DNA from 3 places in the Rhodococcus sp. 077-4 genome. Region 3 is predicted to be linked to each of the others. Evidence: riboswitches for the same ligand, from Rfam matches in the RefSeq annotation. Region 3 holds a riboswitch; each other region holds the start of a gene.
What was found. A riboswitch is a leader RNA that binds a small molecule or an ion and turns the genes downstream of it on or off. The one in region 3 is predicted to bind thiamine pyrophosphate.

Region 1 (7,712 bases), 1.1 Mb from region 3:
CGCCGGCACGGTCATTTCCGCTCCGGCCCGATCACCGATCTGCACCAGGCGAACGAGCCGATTTCCGGCCTGCAGCGCCGCCAGAGCCACTGTGCCCCATGTGTAGTCGATGATGACGTCCGCGCCGGAGGAGGCCTGTCGGATCGCGTCGCGCAACTCGTCGACGCTTCTGTCACCGATGGCGACCGTCGCCGTGGCACCGAGCTCGCGAGTGGATTCGAGCGCGGCCTCGTCGCGCCCGACGACGGTGACCGATCCCGCGCCGAGTAGGCGGGCAGCCTGAACGGCGAGGCGACCGACCACTCCAGTCCCACCGAGGATCACGACGTTCTCTCCGGCGACGAGTCTGCCGCCGTGCGTGAGAGGCATCAGCGCGGCAAGTCCGGCATTGCCGAGGGTTGCCGCCGCCGCGAAGTCCAGTCCATCGGGTAGTTCGATGAGCAAGCCCGTCGGCACCAGCGCCTGCTCGGCCATCGAACCGTACGGCGAGACGGGTAGGGAGAAATAGACGCGGCGGCCATCCGCAGCCGTACCTGCGCCTTCGATACCGCTCACTGTCGGCAAGTTCTTGGGGCTGAGGTAATGCGCTCCCGATGCGATGGCGATATCGACGGCATTGAGCGTCGCGGCCGCAACGTCGATCACCTCCAGACCTTCGGCCGGGACCGGGCTCTCGTGGTCGGTGTACCTCGGCACCCCGAATTCGGACAGAACTGCTGCTCGCATGGCCACTCCTTCGACGAATACATATTCACTGAATCGTTATTCAGTGTGTATCGTGACAGTACAGGTGTCAACAGGGAAGGAGCGTCGATGCCCAACGCGACGCGGGCCCAGCAGGCCGAGCAGACCCGAATCGAGCTGGAGAACGCAGCGCGCGTCGTCTTCGCCCGTTCCGGCTACCTCAACACCAAGATCGTCGACATCACGCGACAAGCGGGCCGTGCGGCTGGCTCGTTCTACAACCACTACGCAGGCAAGGACGAACTGCTCTTGGCGCTCGCCGAGCAGATCGGGGAGGACGCTGACGTCATTGTCGCCACACAGGATCCGACGGCTCGCGAACGCCCCACGATGCGTCCTCACGTGGAGGTGTTCTGGCAGTTGCTCACTCGGCATCGAGTGGTGATCGACGCCCTCCGCGACGCCGCGCTGGTGAGTCCCGATTTCGCGGAGCGAGTACAACGATTCACGCAGGTTCAATTCGAGCCGTGGGTCTCCCGACTCACCGCCTTCGAGAAGGCGGGGGTCGAGCTACCTGCATCCCCTGCCACCACCGCGATGCTGATAGGCGGTGCGGCGGAGAACTTCGCCCGGCTGTGGCAGGGCCCTTCCGACGATGGCCTCGACGCTCTGGTTGCATTCGTCGATCGGGGAGTCTTCGGGCCGGCCACTCAGTGAGCCAGGTGCCCGCGGAGCGTCGACTCGGTGTAGTCTGTGCGAAAGATGCTGCGCTGCTGCAGGATCGGGACCACGTGGTCCACGAAGTCCGCGAGAGAATCGGGGTAACGCGGACACATCAGGTTGAAGCCGTCGGCACCGCGCCCGATCCACGACTGCATCTCGTCGGCGATGGACTCCGGTGTTCCGATCATGGTGGCGTGCCCGCCGCCCGCAGAGAGGGTACCGAGCAGCGCCCGCACAGTGGGTTCGTCCTTCTCCACGATGCGCAGGATCGTCTCGTATCGGCCCTGCGGTCCGGTGAACTCCGCCGCCGGGGGTAAAGGCGGCACCGGAGCGTCGAGTTCCCAAGCGGCGCAGTCCTGCCCGGTGAAGGTAGACAGCATGGCCAGCGACTGCTCGGTGGGCAGCAGTGCATCGAGCTCGGACTTCTTTCGGCGGGCTTCCTCCATGGTCGAGCCGACGTAGGTCACCAGGCCTGGCATGATGCCCACCGCGGCGCTCTCGCGACCAGCATGATCGATTCTGGATTTCACGTCCTCGTAATAGCGCTGCGCTGCAACGAGATCGTAGGCAACCGCGTAGATCGCCTCCGCGTACTTCGCCGCGAGATCACGACCCGGACCCGACGCCCCGGCCTGAAACAGAACGGGCCTGCCCTGCGGTGACCGCGGTACCGTCAACGGCCCGTCCACGCGAAAGTGTGTGCCGTCGTGGTCGATCGAATGCACCTTCGCCGGGTCTGCGTAGTTGCCGCCGCGATCGAGTGTCAACGCGTCGGCGTCCCACGAATCCCACAGTGCCAGAGCCGTATCGACGAACTCCTCGGCACGCGCATAACGCTCGTCACGAGCCGGGATGGAGTCCATCCCGTGATTGCGTGCTTCGGCGTCGAACATGGAGGTGACGACGTTCCAGCCGGCCCGGCCACCACTGATGTGATCGAGGGACGCCAGCATGCGGGCGGCGTGGAACGGGGTGTAGAACGTCGACGACACCGTGGTGACCAGACCTATGTGCGTCGTGGCCCTGGCCATGGCCGACAACGCTGTGATCGGCTCGAGGAACCAGTTGCCTGCCCCGGCGGGGTCGCGTACCGAGTGTCCGTCGGCGAAGAACACCGCATCGAACTTCCCTCGTTCGGCTAGTTGCGCGAGTTCCTCGTAGTACGAGATGTTGCCCAGGTCCTCGACGCGTGAATCGGGATGACGCCACGCCGCGCTGTGGTGGCCGCAACCGTAGAGAAAAGCGTTGAGGTGCATGTCAGTCCTTGACCAGGCCGCCGTCGACGACGAGGTTCTGGCCGGTCACCGACCGTGCCCACGGAGAGGCGAAGAACAACAGCGCGTCGGCGAATTCCTCGGGGGTGGTGACGCGTTGCAGCGGGGTCGAGGCTGCGATGAAGTCGAACACCTCGGGCGGGGTCGCGGCACTGGCATCGGTGGTGCGCAGCAGTCCGCCCGAGACCATGTTGACGGTGATGTTGTCTGCGCCCAGGTCGGCGGAGAGGGTGCGTGTCAACGAGAGCAGTGCGGCCTTGGACGCCGTGTAATCGTGGTACGGCACCACCGGATTCTGGAACAAGTTGGTGCCCACGTTGATGATGCGACCGAATCCTGCCTCGCGCATTCCCGGCAAGGCCGCCTGGGTGGTGAGCAACGCTGCTCGGACGCTGCCGCGCAGCTGTGCGTCGAACCGATCCCAGGTGATGGTGTCTGCTTTGGGCCGCGCATCTCCGTCGAACGAGAAGTCCGCCAGCGCGTTGTTGACGACGGTGGTGATCGGGGTGCCGAAATGTGTTCGTGCGGTGTCGAACAGCCCGGCTACGTCACCCTCGTCGGTCACGTCGCCCTGCACCGCAATCGCGTTGTCACCGAGCCTGGCGGCCAGCGCCTCCGCAGCATCACGGCTGTTGCGGTAGTCGATCACCACGCGTGCGCCTTGACCGGAGAAGGCAGCGGCGATCGCTGCTCCCAGTCCGCGTCCTCCGCCGGTGACCAACACTGTCTGCTCGTCGAATCTCATACGCCTCGCCTCTCGTTCGAGGTCGGGACCGTCGCGAGGGACAGGAAATACCGAAACGTCACGACATTCCCTTCGCTGGTCCTAACCAGAGCAGGTTCGACGGGTGTGTTCTCAGCCCTGTCGGGCACCCCGTGTCGCGGTCGACTGTACCGATCACTTCCGAGACCGGGGTTGCATTGCCGTCGCTACCGCTCTCTAGGGCGAGCGGTAGATTCCCGAATACGATCATGACGAGTTACTGTGCCGAGATGACCGAACGCGTCTACCTGGAGTATCGCTTCGACGAGAACGTCATCTTCGTTCTCGACCACCGCATCGTCGAGGTCTTCGACGCTGCGGTGACCGTTGCCTCCGGCGGTCGATGCCGCTGGCACGTAGACCATCTCGGAGTCGACGCGAAGCCCAAGCGAGGCGGCACCAAGGTCGTCGTGGGTCTACGTACACCCGATGGCGGTATTCACTACAACGGCGACCGAGTGAACCTCACCGTGACCGACGAGCAGCTACCTCACCTGATGGCATTCTTCGACCGCGCGAAGGCAGCCCGAGCTCTCAGCCGATGACGGCCCAGCCGTGCGACGGAACGCTCAGCCGCCCGCCGTTCAGGTATGCCTCACCGGCCAATACTTCGCTGCCCTCGACCGGATAGTCGATGGCATCGTCGCCGAGGTTGAGCGCGACCGTCAACGAGTTGCCGTCCGCGTGTGCGCGGTAGAGCAGCGCGGTGTTGGTGAGCTCGAGAGTCTCGGTGCGCGCGGAATACAACCACGGGTTGCGACGCCGTAACCCGATCAGCTCCTGGTGAATTCGGAAAACCGGCCAGCCGTACGGCGCGAGGTCGTCGGAGGTGTCGGGGTACTCGGGCCGCACCTCGTCGTCGCCGCCGACGCGATCCTCTTTGACGCCGCGGAAAGCCTGCTCGTCGCCGTAGTAGATCATCGGCATACCGCCCACGGTGAACAGAACCACCAACGCGTGCACCAGATGTCGCTCGTCCTCGATGACGCTGGCGATGCGATTGACGTCATGATTACCGACGAAGGTGGCGGGCACGAACGCGTCGAGCCAGCCGTTGTGCCGCTCGAGCGCGTGGGAGAGCTCGAAGAAATTCTGCTCGCTCAGACCACTCCAGATTGCCTTCCACAGTTCGTACTGGGTCACCGAGTCCAGTGTGGAGGCCGAGACGATTCGGTCGTAGTCGCCGTGAATGACCTCGCCCAGAAAGTATGCGTCCGGGTGCTTTTCGCGAACCTTCGGCAGCACTGCCGACCAGAAGCGTGGCGACACCGCATAGGCCGCGTCGAGCCTCCAGGCGTCGACGCCTCGTTCGAGCCAATGCGAGAGCACATCCACGACGTACTGCTGCACATGCGCACTCTCGTGGTCGAGCGCGACGAGTTCGTCATGCCCTTCGAAGTTGCGGTGTGTCGGCTTCTCGCCGGAGAAGTCGAGGTGGAACCATCCTGCGGCCTCGGAGTTCGGGCCTTCGTCCAGGGCCTGCCGGAACTTCGGAAAGCTCTGTGCCACATGGTTGAAGACACCGTCGAACATGATCTTCAGGCCGCGGGAGTGCGCGGCGGCGATCAGCGCATCGATGTCCTCGTCGGTGCCGAGCCTGCCGTCGACGTGGAAGTAGTCGACCGTGTCGTAGCCGTGCTTCTCGGACTCGAAGATCGGCCCGAGGGCGATGCCCGAGGCCCCGAGCTCGAGTGCGTAGTCGAGCCATTTCTCGATTCTGTTCAGCCGATGCAGATCCGCTTGGGATTCGCCGTCCCATCCGTGCACCGGCGCACCGGTGAATCCGAGCGGATACAGGTGCCACCAGATGGCGTGCTTCGTCCACTCCATCAGGACTCCATGATCGAGTCGCGGCCGAGCTCGCCCGCACCGGTATGGCCGGACAGGCTGGTCACCAAATCGAATTCCGCCAGCAGACAACGTAATACGTGCGACACGCCTTCTTGCCCGCCGAGCGCGAGACCGTACAGGAACGGCCGGCCGAGCAACACCGCATCCGCTCCGAGGGCCAGGGCCTTGGCCATGTCGGCTCCGGTCCGCACACCCGAGTCGAAGAGAACGGTCAGTTGGTCGCCCACTGCGTCGACGATGGACGGCAATGCGTCGAGTGAGGCTCTGGCCCCGTCGATTTGGCGTCCGCCGTGGTTGGAGACGACGATACCGTCCACCCCGTGCGCGGCAGCTTCTCGGGCGTCACCCACGGTGCAGATTCCCTTGAGCACGATCGGGCCACTCCAGTGCTCACGCAGAAACGCCAGGTTCTTCCACGACAGACCCGGGTTGGGGAACATCTGCGCCCAATGCATCGCTGCGGCAACAGGATTGTCCTCGACCGACTGCGCCAGGCCGGCTTGGAACGCCGGATCGGTCAGGTAGTTCTCGATTCCGAGGTTGGCGAGGAACGGAAGGTAGCCGCGGTCCAGATCGGCCGGCCGCCAACCCAGCATCGTCGTGTCGAGGGTCAGCACCAGCGTGGAGAATCCGGAATCCTTCGCGCGCTGCAGAAAGCTCAGCAACACCGACTCGTCCGTCGGCCAGTACAGCTGGTACCAGCGCGGAGCGTCGCCGCCCGCCTCGGCGATCTGCTCGAACGAATGCGAGGCCTGCGTCGAATGGATGTACGGCACACCGAGTTCCGCGGCGGCGCGGACGGTGGCGAGCTCCCCGTCGGGGTGCGCGAGCGTCTGAATACCGACGGGAGCGATCATCAGCGGAGCGGGCATGTCGGTGCCGAGCACGGTGCACGCGTGATCGCGGGCAGCCGAGCTGCGCAGCATCCGCGGCGTGATGGCCCACCTGTCGAAGGCCGCCCGGTTCGCACGAGCCGTCGAGCCACTGCCCGCACTGGCGACGATGTAGCCCAGCGCCTCGGGCGAGAGCTTCTCGGCAGCCTGATCCTCCAGCCGCGCCAGGTTGGTGGTGATCGGCGGTGTCTGCTGGGCGAACATCCCGGCGGCGTAGATGCCGAGTTGGTGATCGCTGAAGTTGCTGGGCCTGGCCTCGGTCATCGTTCGACCCTACCGGGGCACCGCCGAGGATCGGGCCAGAAAGCCGTCCAGCAGAGCCGAGCAACGCACCCGAGCTGCAGGTTCGGCGTCGGCGATGGCGCGTCTGATCTCGTCGATGTCCGCCGCATGTTCGACGCCGTCGCGGTCCCACGCCGCTGCCCACGCGTCGTAGGTATCGAGGTCGATTTCGGGGTGGAACTGCAGCCCGAGGTGCGGCCCGAGAACGAACGCCTGCTGCGCCGACTCGTTTCGGGCGATCACCGTGGCCTGCGAGGGAGCGGTGAAAGTGTCGCCGTGGAACTCCATCCACGGTCCAGGGGGGATGAGGTCGGGATCGGAGGTGTCGACGTCGACGAAGCCGTACTCGGGACGTTCGGATCTACGCACCGACCCGCCGAGCACGCGTGCGAGCAGTTGGCCACCGAAACACACTCCCAGAATGGGGACCTGCGCGTCGATCGCCTCCTGCACGTACGCGATTTCCGGCGCGAGCCACGTCAGCGTGTCGTCGTACGCGGCGTCGGGCGAACCCATGATCACCAACAACCGCGCGTCGGGCAGCGGTGGCGGCGCGACGTCGGGGCTGTGATCGAAGGAGTGCACGTCCAACTGGAAACCCCTGGTGCGCAATTCGGCGTCGAGGGTACCGATGTCGCGTCGCGCGAGGTTCGGATCCTGATCGTGGACGAGCACTACGGCGCGCGGGTGATTCGGGTATGTCACAGGGCTCCTTTACGGTGTTCGTGCACACCGTACGACAGACTGGATCCGATGCCACCTCGTAGACGCACAGCCCGATCCACCACTGCCCGCACCGTCAAGGCCGGGCAGAGCAGCGCTGCCCGAAAGTTCGCGGCCGCGAAGAACGGTGAGCCGGCGCCGAAGAAGGCTGCGGCGAAGAAAGCGGCCCCTCGTAAGCGGGCAGCTCCGCGCAAGACGTCCCCACGCAAGGCTGCTGCTCCGGATCTGCGGGTTCCCGATCCCGGCGAGCGCGTCTGGGTGCTGGACGTGCCGTTCGAGGATCGATCTGCGGCGGGCGCGGCCGGGGCGCGCTGGTACCCGGGTCCTCGGGTGTTCGCGTACTACGGCACCGAGTTGCCCGAGTATCTGCGTCCCTACGAGTCGATGCCCTACAGCCTGCAGCGGTGGCTCGAGGACGACGCCAACGAGAACTGGCGGGACGAGGAGGTCCGGGAACGGGCGATGCAGCCTCGCGAGACGCAGCTCGAATCCGTTCGACGCCATCTCGCCGCCCTCGAC
Region 2 (7,712 bases), on a different contig from region 3:
CGCGTCGGTCGCGGTGAGTGGAATCGGCTTCGCGGTGTACCGCGAAGCCACCACGGGATTGACCACCTCCGATGCCCTCGACGGAATCGCGAACAACGATCCGAGTGGCAACGGCGAAGACACCAACATCCTGCTGATCGGACTCGACAGCCGAAAGGACATGGACGGGAACGACCTGCCCGCGGAGTTCGTCACCGACACTTTGCACGCGGGCGACAGTGATGTCGGAGGCTACAACACCAATACTCTTCTGCTGGTTCATCTTCCGGCAGGCGGCGGCCGCGCGACGGCACTCTCGATTCCCCGCGACGACTACGTCGAGGTCCCCGGATACGGCAAGCGCAAGATCAAGGAAGCGTATGGACTGGCCAAAGCAGACGCAGACACTCAGTTGCTCGACGCGGGTGTCTCGGATGCGTCCGAGCGGGAGCGAAGAGCACGTGAGGCGGGTCGACGCGCGACGTTGACCGCGGTTCGTGATTTGCTCGACGTGCCGATCGACCACTTCGCCGAAGTGAATCTACTCGGCTTCTACGACGTGGCGACGGCGGTCGGGCCGATCCAGGTATGCCTGAACAACCCTGTCCACGACAATTACTCGGGTGCCGACTTTCCGGCGGGTGCCCAGGAACTGAGCGCATCGCAGGCGCTGTCCTTCGTACGGCAACGGCACGGTCTCGACAACGGCGATCTGGACCGAACCAAACGCCAGCAGGCATTCGTGGCCGGTGTGATGGCCAAGCTCAGCTCGTCGGGTGTCCTTGCGAACATCGGTGAATTGCGGGCGTTGATCGCGGGCACGAAGAACGACATCGTGATCGACGCATCTCTGGATCCGATGAGGCTCGCCAACGGAGCCGGAGCCGTCCTGCAGGGCAACATCGACTTCTACACCTTGCCGATCACCGGTTACGAGACGGTGGACGGCCAGGACGTCAACCTCGTCGACGTCGACGCCATCAGAGCAGAAACCGCGCGGTTGATCGGCAACCCACCACCACCACCACCACCACTGTCGCCGCCGATCACAGAGGCGCCAGGAGTGATGACGGCGACCGCATCGCCCCCGCTCGAGGTCGCCACACCGGACGTGACCGGGGATCTGCCTATTGCCCCCGACGAGGGTGTGCACAGCGACGGCGGAATCCCCTGCGTCGATTGAGCGTCGGGTCGGTCAGAGCGTCGACGTGATCGACAGAACGTCCATCAACTGTTTTTCGATCGCCGCGAACTGCGGCGTCGTCACGATCTCGAGCCGGCGTGGGCGGGGCAGCGTCACTTCCACCTGCCGTCGGACGTGTGCGGGCCTGGGGGAGAGGACGATCACGCGATCGGACAGATAGACCGCCTCGCGGATGTCGTGGGTGATCATCAGCATCGTCCACCGAAACTCCGACCAAACCTGCTGCAACCACGTCTGCATCTCACTGCGAGTCAGCGAATCCAGCGCCCCGAACGGCTCGTCGAGTAGAACTACCGACCGGCCCTGCACAACGGTGCGCAGGAGCGCCGCACGCTGGCGCATGCCTCCGGAGAGCTCGAACGGCCTGGCGGACTCGTATCCGTCGAGGCCGAACACGGGGAACAATTCGCGTGCCCGCGCGCGCGCCTCTTTCTTCGCGACACCCTGCACCTCGAGTCCGAGGGTGGTGTTGTCCAGTACGGAACGCCAAGGAAACAGCAGATCCTTCTGCGGCATGTAGGCGCACGGCGGGACTCGTACAGAGCCGGAATCGGGTGTGTCGAGACCGGCCAACATATTGAACACCGTGCTCTTGCCGGAACCGCTGGGGCCGATGATCGATACGAACTCACCGGAGCGCACTCCGAACGAAACGCCGTCCAGCACAGGGTTGCCGTTGAACGACTTCGTCAGGTCGCGGACGTCGATGCAGGTGTCGGCGGTACTCGAGTCAGACATGCAGACCTGCCGAACCGTGGCGTGCCCAGGGAGCCACGAGCCGCTCCACCACGAAGGTGGAAACGAACAGGAGCACACTGATCACCGCCGTGACGACAACCGCCGCGAGTACGAGATCGGTACGGAACGAGTTCTTCTGCTGGCTCATGTAGATGCCGAGACCCGCAGTGGCCCCGGCATATTCGGCAAAGAGCGCACCGACGACGGCGTAGGTGATCCCGATTCGCAACGATGTGAAGAACCTGGGCAGCGCCGACGGTAGCCGCACGTACGTGAACTGTTGCCATCTCGAGGCACCCATGCTGGCCAGTAGAGATCGCGCGTCTCGGTCGGCGGCAGCGAATCCCTCGACGAGCCCTATGGCCATCGGGAAGAACGTGGCCAGGGCGATCACCAGGATCTTGGGCAGCAGGCCGAATCCGAACCAGATGATCAACAGGGGCGCGATCGCAATGATCGGAAGAGTCTGCGACACGACGAAGAGGGGAACGAACGCACGCCGCAGCCATGGCGAGAAATCCACGGCGATGGCCAGCAACCACGCCAGAGCCAGGGAGACGGCGAAGCCTACGAGGGTCACCTGCAGGGTCGCCGCGGCGTTCTCGGCAATCGCATCGCGCTGCGCCCAACCCTGGACGACCACGCGGGCGGGGGACGGCAGCACCTGCGGCCGGATGCCGCTGACCTCGACGTAGACCTGCCAGGCGGCGATCAGCAGAACGACGACGGTGAGCGCAGGCCACGCCCACCGCAGCGAGGCTCGGATACCGTTGAACGAGTAAGTGCCTCGGTCAGCGGTAACCGGCTCATCGATCGCCGAGGTAGTCATTGGTGAAGTAGGTCGACCAGTCCGGCTCTGCGGTGAGTGGCGCACCGTCTTGATCGGCCAGCACGCCGCTGTCGTAGAGGAATTTCGAGTACGCGGTCCACTTGTCGAGACTCTGCCGTCCGACCTCGCCAGTGGAGTCCTTCATGTAGTTCGCCGCAAGCATCTGCTGGCTCTCGAAGACGAGCGATTCGTCGGTGAAGGTTCCCGGATTGGCGTCGATCAGATCCTGTGCAGCTTTGTCGGGATCGTCGGCGGCGAGCTGGTAGCCGCGCTGGAGTGCTTGCACGAACTTCTTCGCCTCGTCCGGGTGCGCCGCGAGCCAGGGTTCGTTTCCGCTGATCGTGAGGGCATAGGCGTCGGGGAACCCGTAGTCGGTGTAATCGAAGTACTTCATGGGAGTTCCGCTGTGTTCGGCCTCGATGCCCTCCCATGCGAAGTAGGAGACGGTGAAGTCGGCGGTACCGGAATAGACTGCCTCGTACGCCGAGGTGCCGAGCACTACCGTCTCGTATTCACCTGTGCCGCCGTCGTTTTGGATTACCTTTCTGATACCGGCCTGCTCGCCCGACTCGCCGAAGCCGGCGTAGACCTTGCCGTCCAATGCTTTGGGGCTCGGAATGTCGGCACGATCGGCGCGAACTCCGATGCCCGTCGCCCAGTGCTGCAGCGGCGCGAGAACCGAGACCGTTTGTGCGCCTGCCGAGGTGGCGAAAACCCCCGAGCTCTGGGTGCTGATTCCGAACTCTGCGTTACCTGCATCGACGAGGGTGTCGGCCGCCGTGTTGTTGTACGGCAGGATCTCCACGTTCAGGCCCGCATCGGCGAAGTAACCCTCCTGTAGCGCGACGTAGAGGCCGGTGTGATTGGTATTCGGCGTCCAGTCGAGCGCGAACCGAATGGTGTCGGAGTCCGTCGAGTCGGAGCATCCCGCCAGTCCGGTGGTGGCAACGACGGCGGCCGCCAACGCCGCGAAGATTCGAGTGGTTCTCATGCGAACACCGCACTCTCGGCCAGGGGCCATGGGGTGGGATGTAAAGCACTGTCCCAGAACATCAATTCGTATCTCGATGCCACGACGAAGGCGTCGATCATCTGCTCGCGCTGCAGCGCAGTCGCGGCGGCTGCGGCGTCGTCGACGAAATTCTTCGCAGCGTCGACGATGGCGTGGAATTCGGGTGCGTCGTACGTGGCCACCCACTGTGCATACGGGTGGTCGGGATCCCGATCGAGAACCGCCTTCGCAGCGCGGGCGAGAGAGCGTCCGATATCGGCATAAATCCAGAAACACGGTAGAACTGCCGCTGCCGCAACTGGATACGGTTCGGTCGCCGCCGTCGCAGTCAGATAGGACGTGTACCCGAGGCATTCCGGTGAGGGCTCGGGCGTCCGGGTCGACGGCGGGAGCGCTCCACCGGTGAGCATCGCCTCGTGCGAGGCGGCTTCGTCCATGGCGCTTGCCGCTGCGCTCGCCCAGAATGCCCCGGTAACAGGGTTCGGTGCGTGCGCAGCCAGCAACGACAGCGACTTGACGTATCCGCAGAGGTAGAGCGAGTCCTGTTCGAGGTACCGACGGAACGTATCGAGTGGAAGCGTCCCTGCCCCGAGTAGTTGCAGAAATTCCAGATCGTCGATTGCGCGTCGAATGTCCTCGGAGGCATTCCACAGACGATCGGTGAAGCGGACCGGGTCCGCAGATACAACAGGCGTCATCGCCTTGACATCCCTTCGTCAGTATTACCTGCATCAGGTTCGGCGGGTTTGATCTCAGCATCCGCATCGGCGGACACACCCCGTGTCAGAACGAAAGCGACAGTAACACCGGTCACTCGGTGTCGCTGCTGCCGCCCCTGGATCTGCGGTCCGGCATCACCCCAGCATGTCTTCGAGTTCCATGCCCTTGGTCTCCGTGATCTTGGCTTTGACGAAGAAGAACGAGAGCGCCGCGAACAGGGCAAAGCCTGCGTAGATCACCCACAGCCCCACAGAGGATGTCAGCGGTGGGAATGCAAGCGTGACAGCGAAATTCGCCATCCAATTGGCAGCGGTGCCGATACCGAGCGCCATGGCTCGCATGCGGTTGGGAAACATCTCACCGAGCATGACCCACATGATCGGACCCCAGGTGGAGGCGAAGAAAATGACGAACAGATTGGCACCGACCAAGGCGATCGCGCCCCATGGAGCCGGCAACGTCACGTCGTCGCCGCTGCCGATCGCTTGCGAGAACGCCACCGACGCCATGACGAGCCCGCCGAACATGCCGATCGAGCCCGCCATCAGTAGCTTGCGCCTGCCGATTCGGTCGACGAACAGGATTGCCACGAACGTCATGACCACGTTGATCACTGCGGTGATGACCGACGTCGTGAACGACTGATCCTCGCTGAAACCGACCGAACGCCACAGCGTCGTCGAGTAGTAGAAGATCGCGTTGATGCCGACCAGCTGTTGCAGCACGGCCATCGTGATGCCTACCCAGACGATGGGCTGCAGGCCGAACTTCGGCCCCCGAATATCCGCGAACGACGATCGCGACTCCTTGCGCAGTGTCAGTCGGATCTCGTGCACCCGCTCGTCGGGGTGCAGCTCGCCGGTGATGTCGGCGAGGACTCTGGCTGCTTCTTCGTCGAGGTGCTGACCCACCAGGTAACGCGGGGATTCTGGGATCAACGTGGCCAGTAGCCCGTAGACCAGGGCGGGCAATACGCCGACCAGGAACATCCAGCGCCATGCCTCGACGCCGAACCACAGGTCGTTGGATGCCCCGTCCGCGGCACCGGCGAGAAGTGCGTCGGACAGCAGCGCGGCGAAGATACCGATGGTGATGGCCAATTGCTGCAGGGAAGCCAGGGCCCCGCGCCACTTGGCCGGTGCGATCTCGGCGATGTAGGCCGGTGCGATCACCGAGGCGATGCCGATACCGAGTCCGCCGAGCACTCGCCAGAGCATGAGATCGGGGACACTGAACGCAAACCCCGAACCCACCGAGGAGATGGTGAACAGGGCCGAGCCGAGCACCATGACTTTCTTGCGTCCCCAACGGTCGGCGAGGCTACCGGCGAACCAGGCCCCTACTGCGCATCCGATCAACGCAATGGCGACCACGAAGCCGGTGGTGAAAGAGCCGAGGAGAAAGTGATCTTCGATCGAGTCGACCGCTCCGTTGATGACCGAGCTGTCGAAGCCGAACAGGAATCCACCCACAGCTGCGGCGATGCTGACACCGATGACCTTTGCTGTGTGACGGTCCGAGGTCTGATTCATGAGTGATGCACCTTCCGGCCGCGCGCATGGGCGTCGGCCGCTGGGAGACCGTACGGCAGGAATTGTCGTACCGTCCCAGCACATTACGCCTGGTAGTTTGCCGCGCGAACGACGCCGTCAGCGAAGGTCGAAACTCTCGTCCGAGACGGTGAAACCATGACCGACCTGATCGGTGCACGTGACCCCCGTCTGCTCGTCGACGCTGCACCGAAGACCGTTGGTGGAGCCGCTTCCGGGGACGGTCAGCACCTCGCCGTACGGCAGAGCCGCTGCTGGACCGTCGAAACGGTGGAACTTGGGGTCGCCCAGGCTCTCGAACTTCGCGGGGGACCCGGCGATCAGCTGAACCGCATTGGGTTTCACCGCCGTTCCCGACGCCCCACTGCCGGGAACCTCGGGTGCCGAATCCGGCAGTGATCCGTGGCAGCCGGCGATCGAGGATTGGAGGACGGCGATACCGCACTCGAATTTTCCACTCGGACTCGAGAAGTAGTACCAGCCGGGTGCCTTGCCTGCGTAATCCTGCGGTTTCGCTTGTGCTGCAGCAGGACTGGTCGGTGATGCTGTGGTGGTGGACGGGGCCGTCGTCATCGAGGGCGATGAGGTGCTCGGCGCGGCAGATGTCGCCGATTCGGCCGTCGTGATCGGAGTGGGTCGGTCGGTGATGACGGTCGCCATCGGTGCGTCGCCTCCGCCCGATCCGCAGGCAGTGAGCAGGCCAGTCCCGAGGACCAACGCTGCGGTCCATCCGATTCTCTTCATCGTCGATTCCTTCACTCGAGGTCGACGACACCGCACGAGACGGCACCGACGCTGTGGATGATGTTGGTACGTTGGGCAACGACCGAACGGGAGGTTCGATGGACGCTGCATCCGATTCCACGGTGTGCGTGAGTACGCCGTACGGAGATGTCCTCGGTTATCCGGTCGACGCCGACGCGTCGCCGATCGTGGCCTGGAGGGGCATTCCCTACGCGACGCCTCCCGTCGGCGAATTGCGGTTCCGTGCACCGCGGCCGCTGCGGCCGTGGTCCGGGGTACTCGACGGTCTCGAGTTCGGCGCCATGGCTCCGCAGGGGCGCGACAGTCCGGTGCCGATCGATCCGTCGTTGTCGATCTCCGAGGACTGTCTCTCGCTCAATGTCTGGGCTCCTCGGCCCGACGGGGAGCCGCGTCCGGTGATGGTCTGGATCCACGGCGGTGCGTACTCGCTCGGATCGTCTGCTCAGCGGGTCTACGACGGGCGCAATCTCAGCGAGAACGGCGACATGGTGGTGGTCACCGTCAATTTTCGTCTCGGTGCATTCGGGTTCCTCGACCTCTCGTCGTTCTCGACCGACGAGCACACCTTCGAAACGAATCTCGGCCTCCGAGATCAGATCGCGGCTCTGGAGTGGGTACGCGAGTGCATTTCCGCGTTCGGCGGTGATCCGAACCAGGTCACCCTGTTCGGCGAATCCTCGGGGGGCGCTTCGGTCACCACATTGATGACGTCCCCGAAGGCCGAGGGTCTGTTTCAACGTGCGATCGTGCAGAGTGCCCCTGCGACGTCGGTGTACGGCCCTGAGCGCGGTGCCGCGGTGGCCGCGAGATTCCTGGAGTTGGTGGGGGTCGACCCGGCGGACATCGGTGAACTGTTCGAGATGCACTTCACCAGGCTGGTCACCGCGGGCGATACGCTCTGCTACGAGATTCCGA
Region 3 (7,712 bases):
AGGTGCGCACGGATTCGCCCTCGTATCCGCCACTGATCCGCGCGCGTTCAGCACATGCGCGCGCGTTTGCGTGCTGCGCCGCCGACGCAGCCACTCACATGGGCGAGCTGGCCTGCGCCCAGAATCGCTTCGGGATTCGGCCCGCATGTCGGGCCTGGTATCCCGCCTCCACCGCATTCCGCATCGCCGACGCCATCAGCGCGGGATCTTTCGCGCGGGTCACTGCGGTCGCGAGCAGCACTGCGTCGCAGCCGAGTTCCATCGCGAGAGTGGCGTCGCTGGCCGTGCCGATGCCCGCGTCGAGGATCACCGGCACCGACGCGGCGTCGACGATCATCTCGATGTTGTGGGGGTTGGCGATGCCCAGGCCGGTGCCGATGGGTGAGCCGAGCGGCATGACGGCCACGCAGCCGATGTCCTCGAGACGCTTGGCCAATACCGGGTCGTCGGTGGTGTACGGCAGCACCTGGAAGCCGTCGTCCACGAGTTGCTCTGCAGCCTTGACCAGTTCGATGGCGTCGGGCAGCAGGGTTCGCTCGTCGGCGATCACTTCGAGTTTCACCCAGTCGGTCTCGAGTGCCTCACGGCCGAGTTGCGCGGTGAGAACTGCCTCGGCCGCGCCACGGCAGCCCGCGGTGTTCGGCAACGGGGCGATGTTCAAGCGTCGCAGCAGATCCAGCACACCCGTCCCACCGGCGGCGTCGACGCGACGCATCGCGACGGTGGTCAGTTCGGTTCCGGATGCGACGAGTGCGTCCTCGAGTACCGCAAGATTCGCCGCTCCCCCGGTGCCGGTGATGAGCCGGGAGGTGAAGGTGCGGCCGGCGATCGTCAGGCCAGGAGTGGAGCCTGCGGAACGACCAGTACTTTCAGCCGTCATGCTCTCAACCACCTTGAACGGCCGTGAGAACGTCGATGGTCCAACCTTTTTCGACTCCGGTGGTGTTCCATCGGCTCTTGGGCAGCACCGCGCCGTCGACGGCGACGGCGATGCCCTTCTCCGGCATGCCCAGGAACTCGAGCAGTTGCTGCATGGTCATGTCCTCGGTGAGCAGGTGGTCTTCACCGTTGACGGTGATTCCGATCGCGACCTGTGTCATGGTGTCCTTTCGATCTGCGAGAATCTCTGAGGTGCAGCCGCTTTCGCCTCGGTCAGGGTGTCGCCGGAAACCAGCGCGGCGACCGCGTCGGCGGTGATGGGGGCCAGCAGAATCCCGTTGCGGCCGTGACCGGTCGCGACAATCACCGTCGGAGACAGCCTGCCGATCAGGGGTAGTCCGTCCGGGCTCATCGGCCGCAGTCCGGCAGCGGTCTCGTGGAGTTCGTATTCGCCGATGCTCGGCATGAGCCGTTCGGCGTCGGCTATCAGGTCTCGTACCCCGGCGACGGTGACTTGGGTGTCGTGGCCGGATTCGTATTGTGTTGCGCCGACGACCAATCCGTCGCCGCGCGGTACCAGGTAGATCGCACGTCCGTGCACGGTTCCTCGGACGGTGCGGTGTGGCGGTGGCGCTGCGCTCGGCCGCCTGCGCAGCCTGAGGATCTCGCCCTTGACCGGCCGGACCGGAAGAGATGGCCACAGCGCGGCCGACTGCGCACCGGCAGCCAGAACCACCTGGTCGGCGTCGGGGATGGTGTCGACCGACTCCGTGGAGAACTCCACTCCCGCGTCGAGACACGCCTGCTCGAGCGCGGCAACCAGTGCTCGATTGTCGACGGACAGTTCGGTCGGAGCGAGCAGTCCGAGCCGAATGTTCTGCGCCAGAGCAGGTTCGAGCTCGCGTAGCTGCGCTCGTCCCAGAATCTCGAGCTCGTGGCCCTGTTCGCCTACCCATTCGGCGATCGTTCGCAGATCGGCGGCATCGGCGGAGTCGAGGGCCACTGTCACCGATCCGGTCGCGGAGAACACCGAGGGACCGGGGAGGCGTCGGGCAAATTCCGGCCAGCGCGCCAACGACGCAGCACCCAGATGCAGCAATTCGTGTTCGCCAGGCCAGCCCTCGGACAGCGGAGCCAACATCCCGCCGGCAACCCAGGATGCGCCCTTTCCCAGAGCCGGGTCGTGAAGGACGACCCGGTGACCGTCGTCGGCCAGGCGCAGCGCCGTCGACAACCCGATGACGCCTCCGCCGATCACAACGATGTGCACGCGATTCCTCACTCCCTGCGCCCGCATGATCGGGTTCAGGTATTGACGGTAAGGGCGGCGAACCCACTCTCAGCCCCACGAACCCTGGGACTCCCGCGATCAATCTTCGTTTTACGGCCTCCATGAGAATACAGTTCGTTTCGTGCATCCATCTCAGACCGCCCGCAACCAGAGTCCCCGTGAGCGTCTTGCGTCCGCTCGCCTGTACCTGTGTACCGATGCCAGGCGCGACAAGGGCGACCTCGCGCAGTTCGCCGAGGCCGCGTTGTCCGGTGGCGTCGACATCATTCAGCTGCGCGACAAGAACTCCGCCGGTGAGCGTGAGTTCGGTCCCCTCGAAGCCAAGGACGAGCTCGCCGCGCTGGCGGTCCTGCTCGCTGCGACCAAGCGGCACGGTGCACTGCTGGCGGTCAACGATCGCGCGGATCTGGCGTTGGCCTCGGGTGCCGACGTACTGCATCTGGGTCAGGGCGATCTACCGGTGCACTACGCACGACAGATTCTGGGCCCGGACGTGGTGATCGGGCGGTCGACGCAGAATCGCGCACAGTCCTCGCTCGCCGCGATCGAGGACGGCGTCGACTACTTCGCCGTCGGGCCGGTGTGGCCGACGCCCACCAAGCCCAATCGAACTGCGGCGGGACTCGAGTCTCTGCGGGCCACTGCGGACGCGCTCCCGGAACGGCCGTGGTTCGCCATCGGCGGCGTCGACGCGACCAATGTGGATCAGGTTCGGGCGGCCGGTGCCGATCGCATCGTGGTGGTCCGAGCAATCACCGAGGCCAGGGACCCGCAGGCTGCGGCTCGCGAGTTGGTGCAGGCGCTGCAGGCCTAGAGCCAACCCAGTACTGCGGACGGCGTCAGGACCTGCACCGATTCCGGCAACCGGTCACGTAGTCCGCGGTCGGCCGTGACGAGCGCAGTCAGATCGCCGTCGAGATTGGCCTGGTCGGCGAGGGTGTCGTCGCCACTGCCGTCGGCGACGATGACCGGGATGCGCGGATCGTCCACCTGCGCGTCACGGGCCTGGCCTTCGAGCACGGCCTCGATGCGCGTGAGCCAGCCGTACTGGCCGCTGGGCAGTTCGACGGTGCGCGGCAGCGTCTGAGCGAGCGAGGTCAGCAAGGCAGCGGTGGATCCGGCGCGGTCCTTCCACCAGCTGTTCGGCCGCGAGCCCAGCACATTGGCGGTGTCGAGCAGCACCCGCAGCGGAACTGTGCGCAGCGACGGCCAGCTGGACGCGAACCCGGGGTGCAGTGGGAGTTCGGCGACGATCGATTCCGGTACCCAGCGCAGTTCGGTGCTCTCACCGTTGGGCACGGTGGCCAACGGATGATCGGTATCGGCGATGACGGTGGTGTACGACCAGCCGCTCTCGACGCTCGCGGTGACACGCTCGCTGCGCACACACAGTTGTTCGGCCGCGATTCCGGCTTCCTCGTGTGCTTCGCGAACGGCCGCGTGCGCGGTGCTCTCATGGGAATCACGGGCTCCGCCGGGTAATGCCCACGTTCCGCCCTGGTGGCTCCACAGCGCGCGATGCTGCAACAGCACCATCGGTTCGCGTGCGTCGGACGGGGCACGCAGCAGCAGTCCCGCGGCACCGTGCTTTCCCCAGTGCCGAGTGCCGTCCTCGCCGATCACCCAGCCGTCCCCGTCACCACGCATGCTCACCAGCCTAGGTGAATCATCTGCCGGTAGTCAGTGAGCTGTAGTGGCTGCAGTACGGTCCGCCTGCTTATATGCTCGGGAGCGTGATCGCGGCCGGCATTACCCCCTCCGCTGCCGTCCCCCCGACAACGGCTACGCACGTCGGTGCCACTGCAGGCAAGCCACCGGTTCGATACACGATGCGCTCGACGCCTGCGCGATTGGTCGCGATGGGAACGGCTCTGGTGGTGTTGGCCTTGACGGTCGGCAATCTCGCATCGACGGCCGTGACCGAACGGGTCGACACTCTGGGCACCCTGCTGGTGCGGACCGAGCCGTTCGCCAACTCGGCACAGAATCTGTACGGGGCACTGTCGGTGGCCGATGCGGCTGCGGCGACGGCATTCATCGCCGGCGGACTCGAGCCGCCCGAGGTACGCGAGCGATACTCGCAGGCGCTCGGGGAGGCATCGTCGGAGTTGATCGCGGCCTCGGCCGGAGTGACCGAGAACGACGCGGCCACCAGCGCAGTGCTGACTCAGATCGCCGCCGGGCTGCCGGTGTACAGCGGTCTGGTCGAGACGGCGCGAGCCAACAATCGCAGCGGAAATCCGGTGGGCGCGGCGTATCTCGGTGAGGCGTCGACGATGATGCAGACCAGTTTGCTGCCGCTGGCCGAGAAGCTGTACACCGAGCAGGCGTCGCGTGTGTCGGCCGATCAGGAGCGCTTCACCAGTCCCCCACTGTTCGCGATCGGCTCGCTGGTGTTCCTGTTGCTGATGACCGGTGCGGCGCAGTGGTACCTGTCACGGACTACGCGTCGGACGTTGAACGTCGGAATCCTTTCTGCCACAGTCGCTGTCGCCGGACTTCTCGGTTGGATGCTGGTGGTGGGACTGATCTCCTCGATCGCCACCGATCACGCGATCGACCGTGGAGTGTCTCCGCTGAAGTCCTACACGACGGGTTTCATCCTCGCGCAGCAGGCCAGAGCAGACGAGACACTCGATCTCGCCCGCCGCGGCGGCAGCCAGGACTACGGACAGTCGTTCGACGCCAACGTCTCTCGACTGACGGAGATGTTCCAGGGCGACGCGGCGGTGATCGATGCTCTGAGCACGTGGTCCACCTCGCACTCGCGGATCGATTCCGCGCTCGAGGTCGGCGATTTCAACGGCGCGGTCGCCATCGCCACCGGGACCGGCGAATCCGATTCGGCCGCAGCGTTCACCGCACTGGACAGCGTCCTGGTCGACGGAATCGAGAATGCCCGACGCGAATTGCGGTCCAACATCGATCGCTCGGTGTGGGTGTTGTCGGGGTTGTCCAACGGTGCGTACGTACTCACCGTCGTCGCCTCGGTGGCCTTCGGCGTCGGGTTGTTCCCGAGGTTGCGTGAGTACCTGTGATGCGCCTGCTGGCTGTCGGCATCATGGTCACCGCCCTGTTGGTCGGGTGCGCTCCGCCGGACAACTCTGCGCCGCTGATGGATACGACGTTCACCGAGCCGCCGCTGCCGGACGGCGCATCCGTCGCCGCTCGGCCCACCGAGAGTCCCGCAGACGACGAGTGCGCCCGCCCCACCGCCAGCCTGCGGCCGCTCGCGACGGGCCCCGGCGCTCCGCCGGTGCCGCAGCCGACCATCGATGCTCTGCGCGCCAAAGGCCGCCTGATTGTCGGATTGGACACGGGCAGCAACCTTTTCAGCTTCCGTGATCCGATGACCGGCCAGCTGGTGGGGTTCGATGTCGACATCGCCCGGGAAGTCTCACGCGACCTGTTCGGCGACCCCAACCGGTTGGACTTTCGCATCCTCACCTCGGCGCAGCGGCTCGAGGCCCTGCAGGATTCGTCGGTGGACATGGTGGTGAAGACCATGACCATCACGTGCGCTCGGCGCCAGGACGTCCAGTTCTCCACCGTGTACTTCCAAGCGCAGCACCGGGTTCTGGTGGTACAGGGTTCGGGCATCCGCGGAATCGAGGACCTCGCGGGCAAGCGGGTGTGCGCCGTGGAGGGCACCACGTCGCTGCGACGCATTCAGCGTGTGCAGCCCGCCGCGACCGTGGTGACGGTGCCGATGTGGTCGGATTGTCTCGTGGTGCTCCAACAACGGCAGGTCGACGCCGTGAGCACGGACGACGCCATTCTCGCCGGTCTCGCTGCGCAGGATCCGTACCTCGAGATCGTCGGTGAGAGCCTGAGCCCGGAACCGTACGGCGTGGGAATCAACAAGAACAACGAGGATCTGGTGCGGTTCGTCAACGGGACGTTGGCGCGCATCCGCTCCGACGGAACGTGGAATCGCATCTACAACCGCTGGTTGACGGTGCTCGGTCCCACCCCCGGTCCGCCCAGCGCGTCGTACAGCGATTAGGGACCCCGACATGGACGACGACGAACAGCAAGCCACAGCCCCGGCGCAGCGAACGCAGGCGGTCTCTCGAACCGACACCAGCGAACGCACTGCGGCCGTGTCGAGAGCACCAGCGGCGACCGACGGCGTCGAACGCACCCAGGCGGTCTCGCGGTCGCCGATCGACGGCCGCACCGCGAAATCCACTGCGGCACAGAATGCTTCCACCCGATCCAAGACGGGTCGGTCGAGATCGGGTCGGTCGCGCAGCACCGGCATTCGGCGGCGACTCGGCGGCGGTCTGGTGGAGGTCCCACGGGTGGAGCCGGTCGATCCGGCCACCGCGGTGATGTCGGATCCGACGGTGCCGCAACACAAGCGGTTCTGTTGGAAGTGCAACGCCAAGGTGGGCCGCAACGAGCCCGGCGAGCCCGACATCTCGGTGGGCGTGTGCCCGCACTGCGGTGCGACGTTCGACTTCACTCCGTTGCTGGAGCCGGGCGACCGTGTGGTCGGCCAGTACGACGTGCAGGGCTGCATCGCGCACGGCGGACTCGGCTGGATCTACCTCGCCATCGACCGCAACGTCAGCGACCGCTGGGTGGTACTCAAGGGACTGCTGCATTTCGGTGACGAAGAGGCCCATGCCGTCGCCGTCGCCGAACGTCAGTTCCTCGCCGAGGTCGCACATCCCGGCGTGGTGAAGATCTACAACTTCGTCGAACAGCCCCGAAAGGACGGATCGACCGTCGGCTTCATCGTCATGGAGTACGTCGGCGGTCGTTCGTTGCGCGACATCCTCACCGCCTGCGGAGACGGTGCCCGCCTGCCGGTCGAGCAGGCGCTCGCCTACGTCCTCGAAGTTCTTCCGGCACTGGGCTATCTGCATTCGATCGGTCTGGTCTACAACGATCTCAAGCCGGAGAACATCATGATCTCCGACGACCAGATCAAGCTCATCGACCTCGGCGCGGTCGCGGGCATCGAGGACTACGGCTACCTGTACGGCACGGTGGGCTACCAGGCACCGGAGATCGTGAAGACGGGGCCGACGGTGGCGTCGGACATCTTCACGGTGGGGCGCACGCTCGCAGTACTGACGCTGGACATGCCTTCGAAGAACGGAAAGTATCTCGACGGGCTGCCCTCGGCCGAGGATTCGGATGTGCTGCAGCAGTTTCCGTCGCTGCATCGACTGCTGCTGCGCGCCACTCACGAGGACCCCACTCGGCGCTTCCGGTCCGCGGACGAGTTCGCCGGGCAGGCCACCGGCGTGCTGCGCGAGATTCTGGCGATCCGAACGGGCGTCGAGCGGCCAGGACTGTCGACGGTGTTCAGCCCGCCCCGCACGACATTCGGCACCGAGCAGTCGGTGGGGCGCACCGACACCTACGTGGACGGCACGGTACGCCACGAACGAATGACGGCAGCCGAAGTGGTTGCTGCGCTACCGGTTCCACTGGTGGACCCCAACGACCCGAGTGCACCGTTGCTCGCCGCAGCAGTACACGTCGAGCCTCGACAGACGTTGGACTCACTGCAACACGCCAAACGCAA

Region 1: it holds a riboswitch for thiamine pyrophosphate, as region 3 does, so the genes downstream of both, ACNEOT_RS01015 (3-oxoacyl-ACP reductase) here and thiO (glycine oxidase ThiO) in region 3, are expected to answer to the same signal.
Region 2: it holds a riboswitch for thiamine pyrophosphate, as region 3 does, so the genes downstream of both, ACNEOT_RS24520 (TenA family protein) here and thiO (glycine oxidase ThiO) in region 3, are expected to answer to the same signal.

The regions. Positions count from the first base shown of each region.
Region 1 is NZ_JAJPWC010000001.1:207,994-215,705, forward strand. Features, by position in the region: gene ACNEOT_RS01000 (quinone oxidoreductase family protein) at 1-726, opposite strand, end outside; gene ACNEOT_RS01005 (TetR/AcrR family transcriptional regulator) at 814-1,401, shown strand; gene ACNEOT_RS01010 (LLM class flavin-dependent oxidoreductase) at 1,395-2,663, opposite strand; gene ACNEOT_RS01015 (3-oxoacyl-ACP reductase) at 2,665-3,426, opposite strand; TPP riboswitch at 3,476-3,568, opposite strand; gene ACNEOT_RS01020 (hypothetical protein) at 3,675-3,989, shown strand; gene ACNEOT_RS01025 (alpha-amylase family glycosyl hydrolase) at 3,979-5,274, opposite strand; gene ACNEOT_RS01030 (lactate 2-monooxygenase) at 5,274-6,452, opposite strand; gene ACNEOT_RS01035 (type 1 glutamine amidotransferase) at 6,462-7,175, opposite strand; gene ACNEOT_RS01040 (helicase-related protein) at 7,224-7,712, shown strand, end outside.
Region 2 is NZ_JAJPWC010000008.1:4,260-11,971, forward strand. Features, by position in the region: gene ACNEOT_RS24500 (LCP family protein) at 1-1,162, shown strand, start outside; gene ACNEOT_RS24505 (ABC transporter ATP-binding protein) at 1,175-1,921, opposite strand; gene ACNEOT_RS24510 (ABC transporter permease) at 1,914-2,750, opposite strand; gene ACNEOT_RS24515 (ABC transporter substrate-binding protein) at 2,728-3,741, opposite strand; gene ACNEOT_RS24520 (TenA family protein) at 3,738-4,460, opposite strand; TPP riboswitch at 4,454-4,553, opposite strand; gene ACNEOT_RS24525 (sugar porter family MFS transporter) at 4,617-6,014, opposite strand; gene ACNEOT_RS24530 (hypothetical protein) at 6,132-6,776, opposite strand; gene ACNEOT_RS24535 (carboxylesterase/lipase family protein) at 6,875-7,712, shown strand, end outside.
Region 3 is NZ_JAJPWC010000001.1:1,347,974-1,355,685, reverse strand. Features, by position in the region: gene ACNEOT_RS06625 (thiazole synthase) at 95-880, opposite strand; gene thiS (sulfur carrier protein ThiS) at 885-1,100, opposite strand; gene thiO (glycine oxidase ThiO) at 1,097-2,176, opposite strand; TPP riboswitch at 2,145-2,256, opposite strand; gene thiE (thiamine phosphate synthase) at 2,292-2,984, shown strand; gene ACNEOT_RS06605 (NUDIX hydrolase) at 2,981-3,817, opposite strand; gene ACNEOT_RS06600 (hypothetical protein) at 3,904-5,208, shown strand; gene ACNEOT_RS06595 (glutamate ABC transporter substrate-binding protein) at 5,208-6,176, shown strand; gene ACNEOT_RS06590 (tetratricopeptide repeat protein) at 6,187-7,712, shown strand, end outside.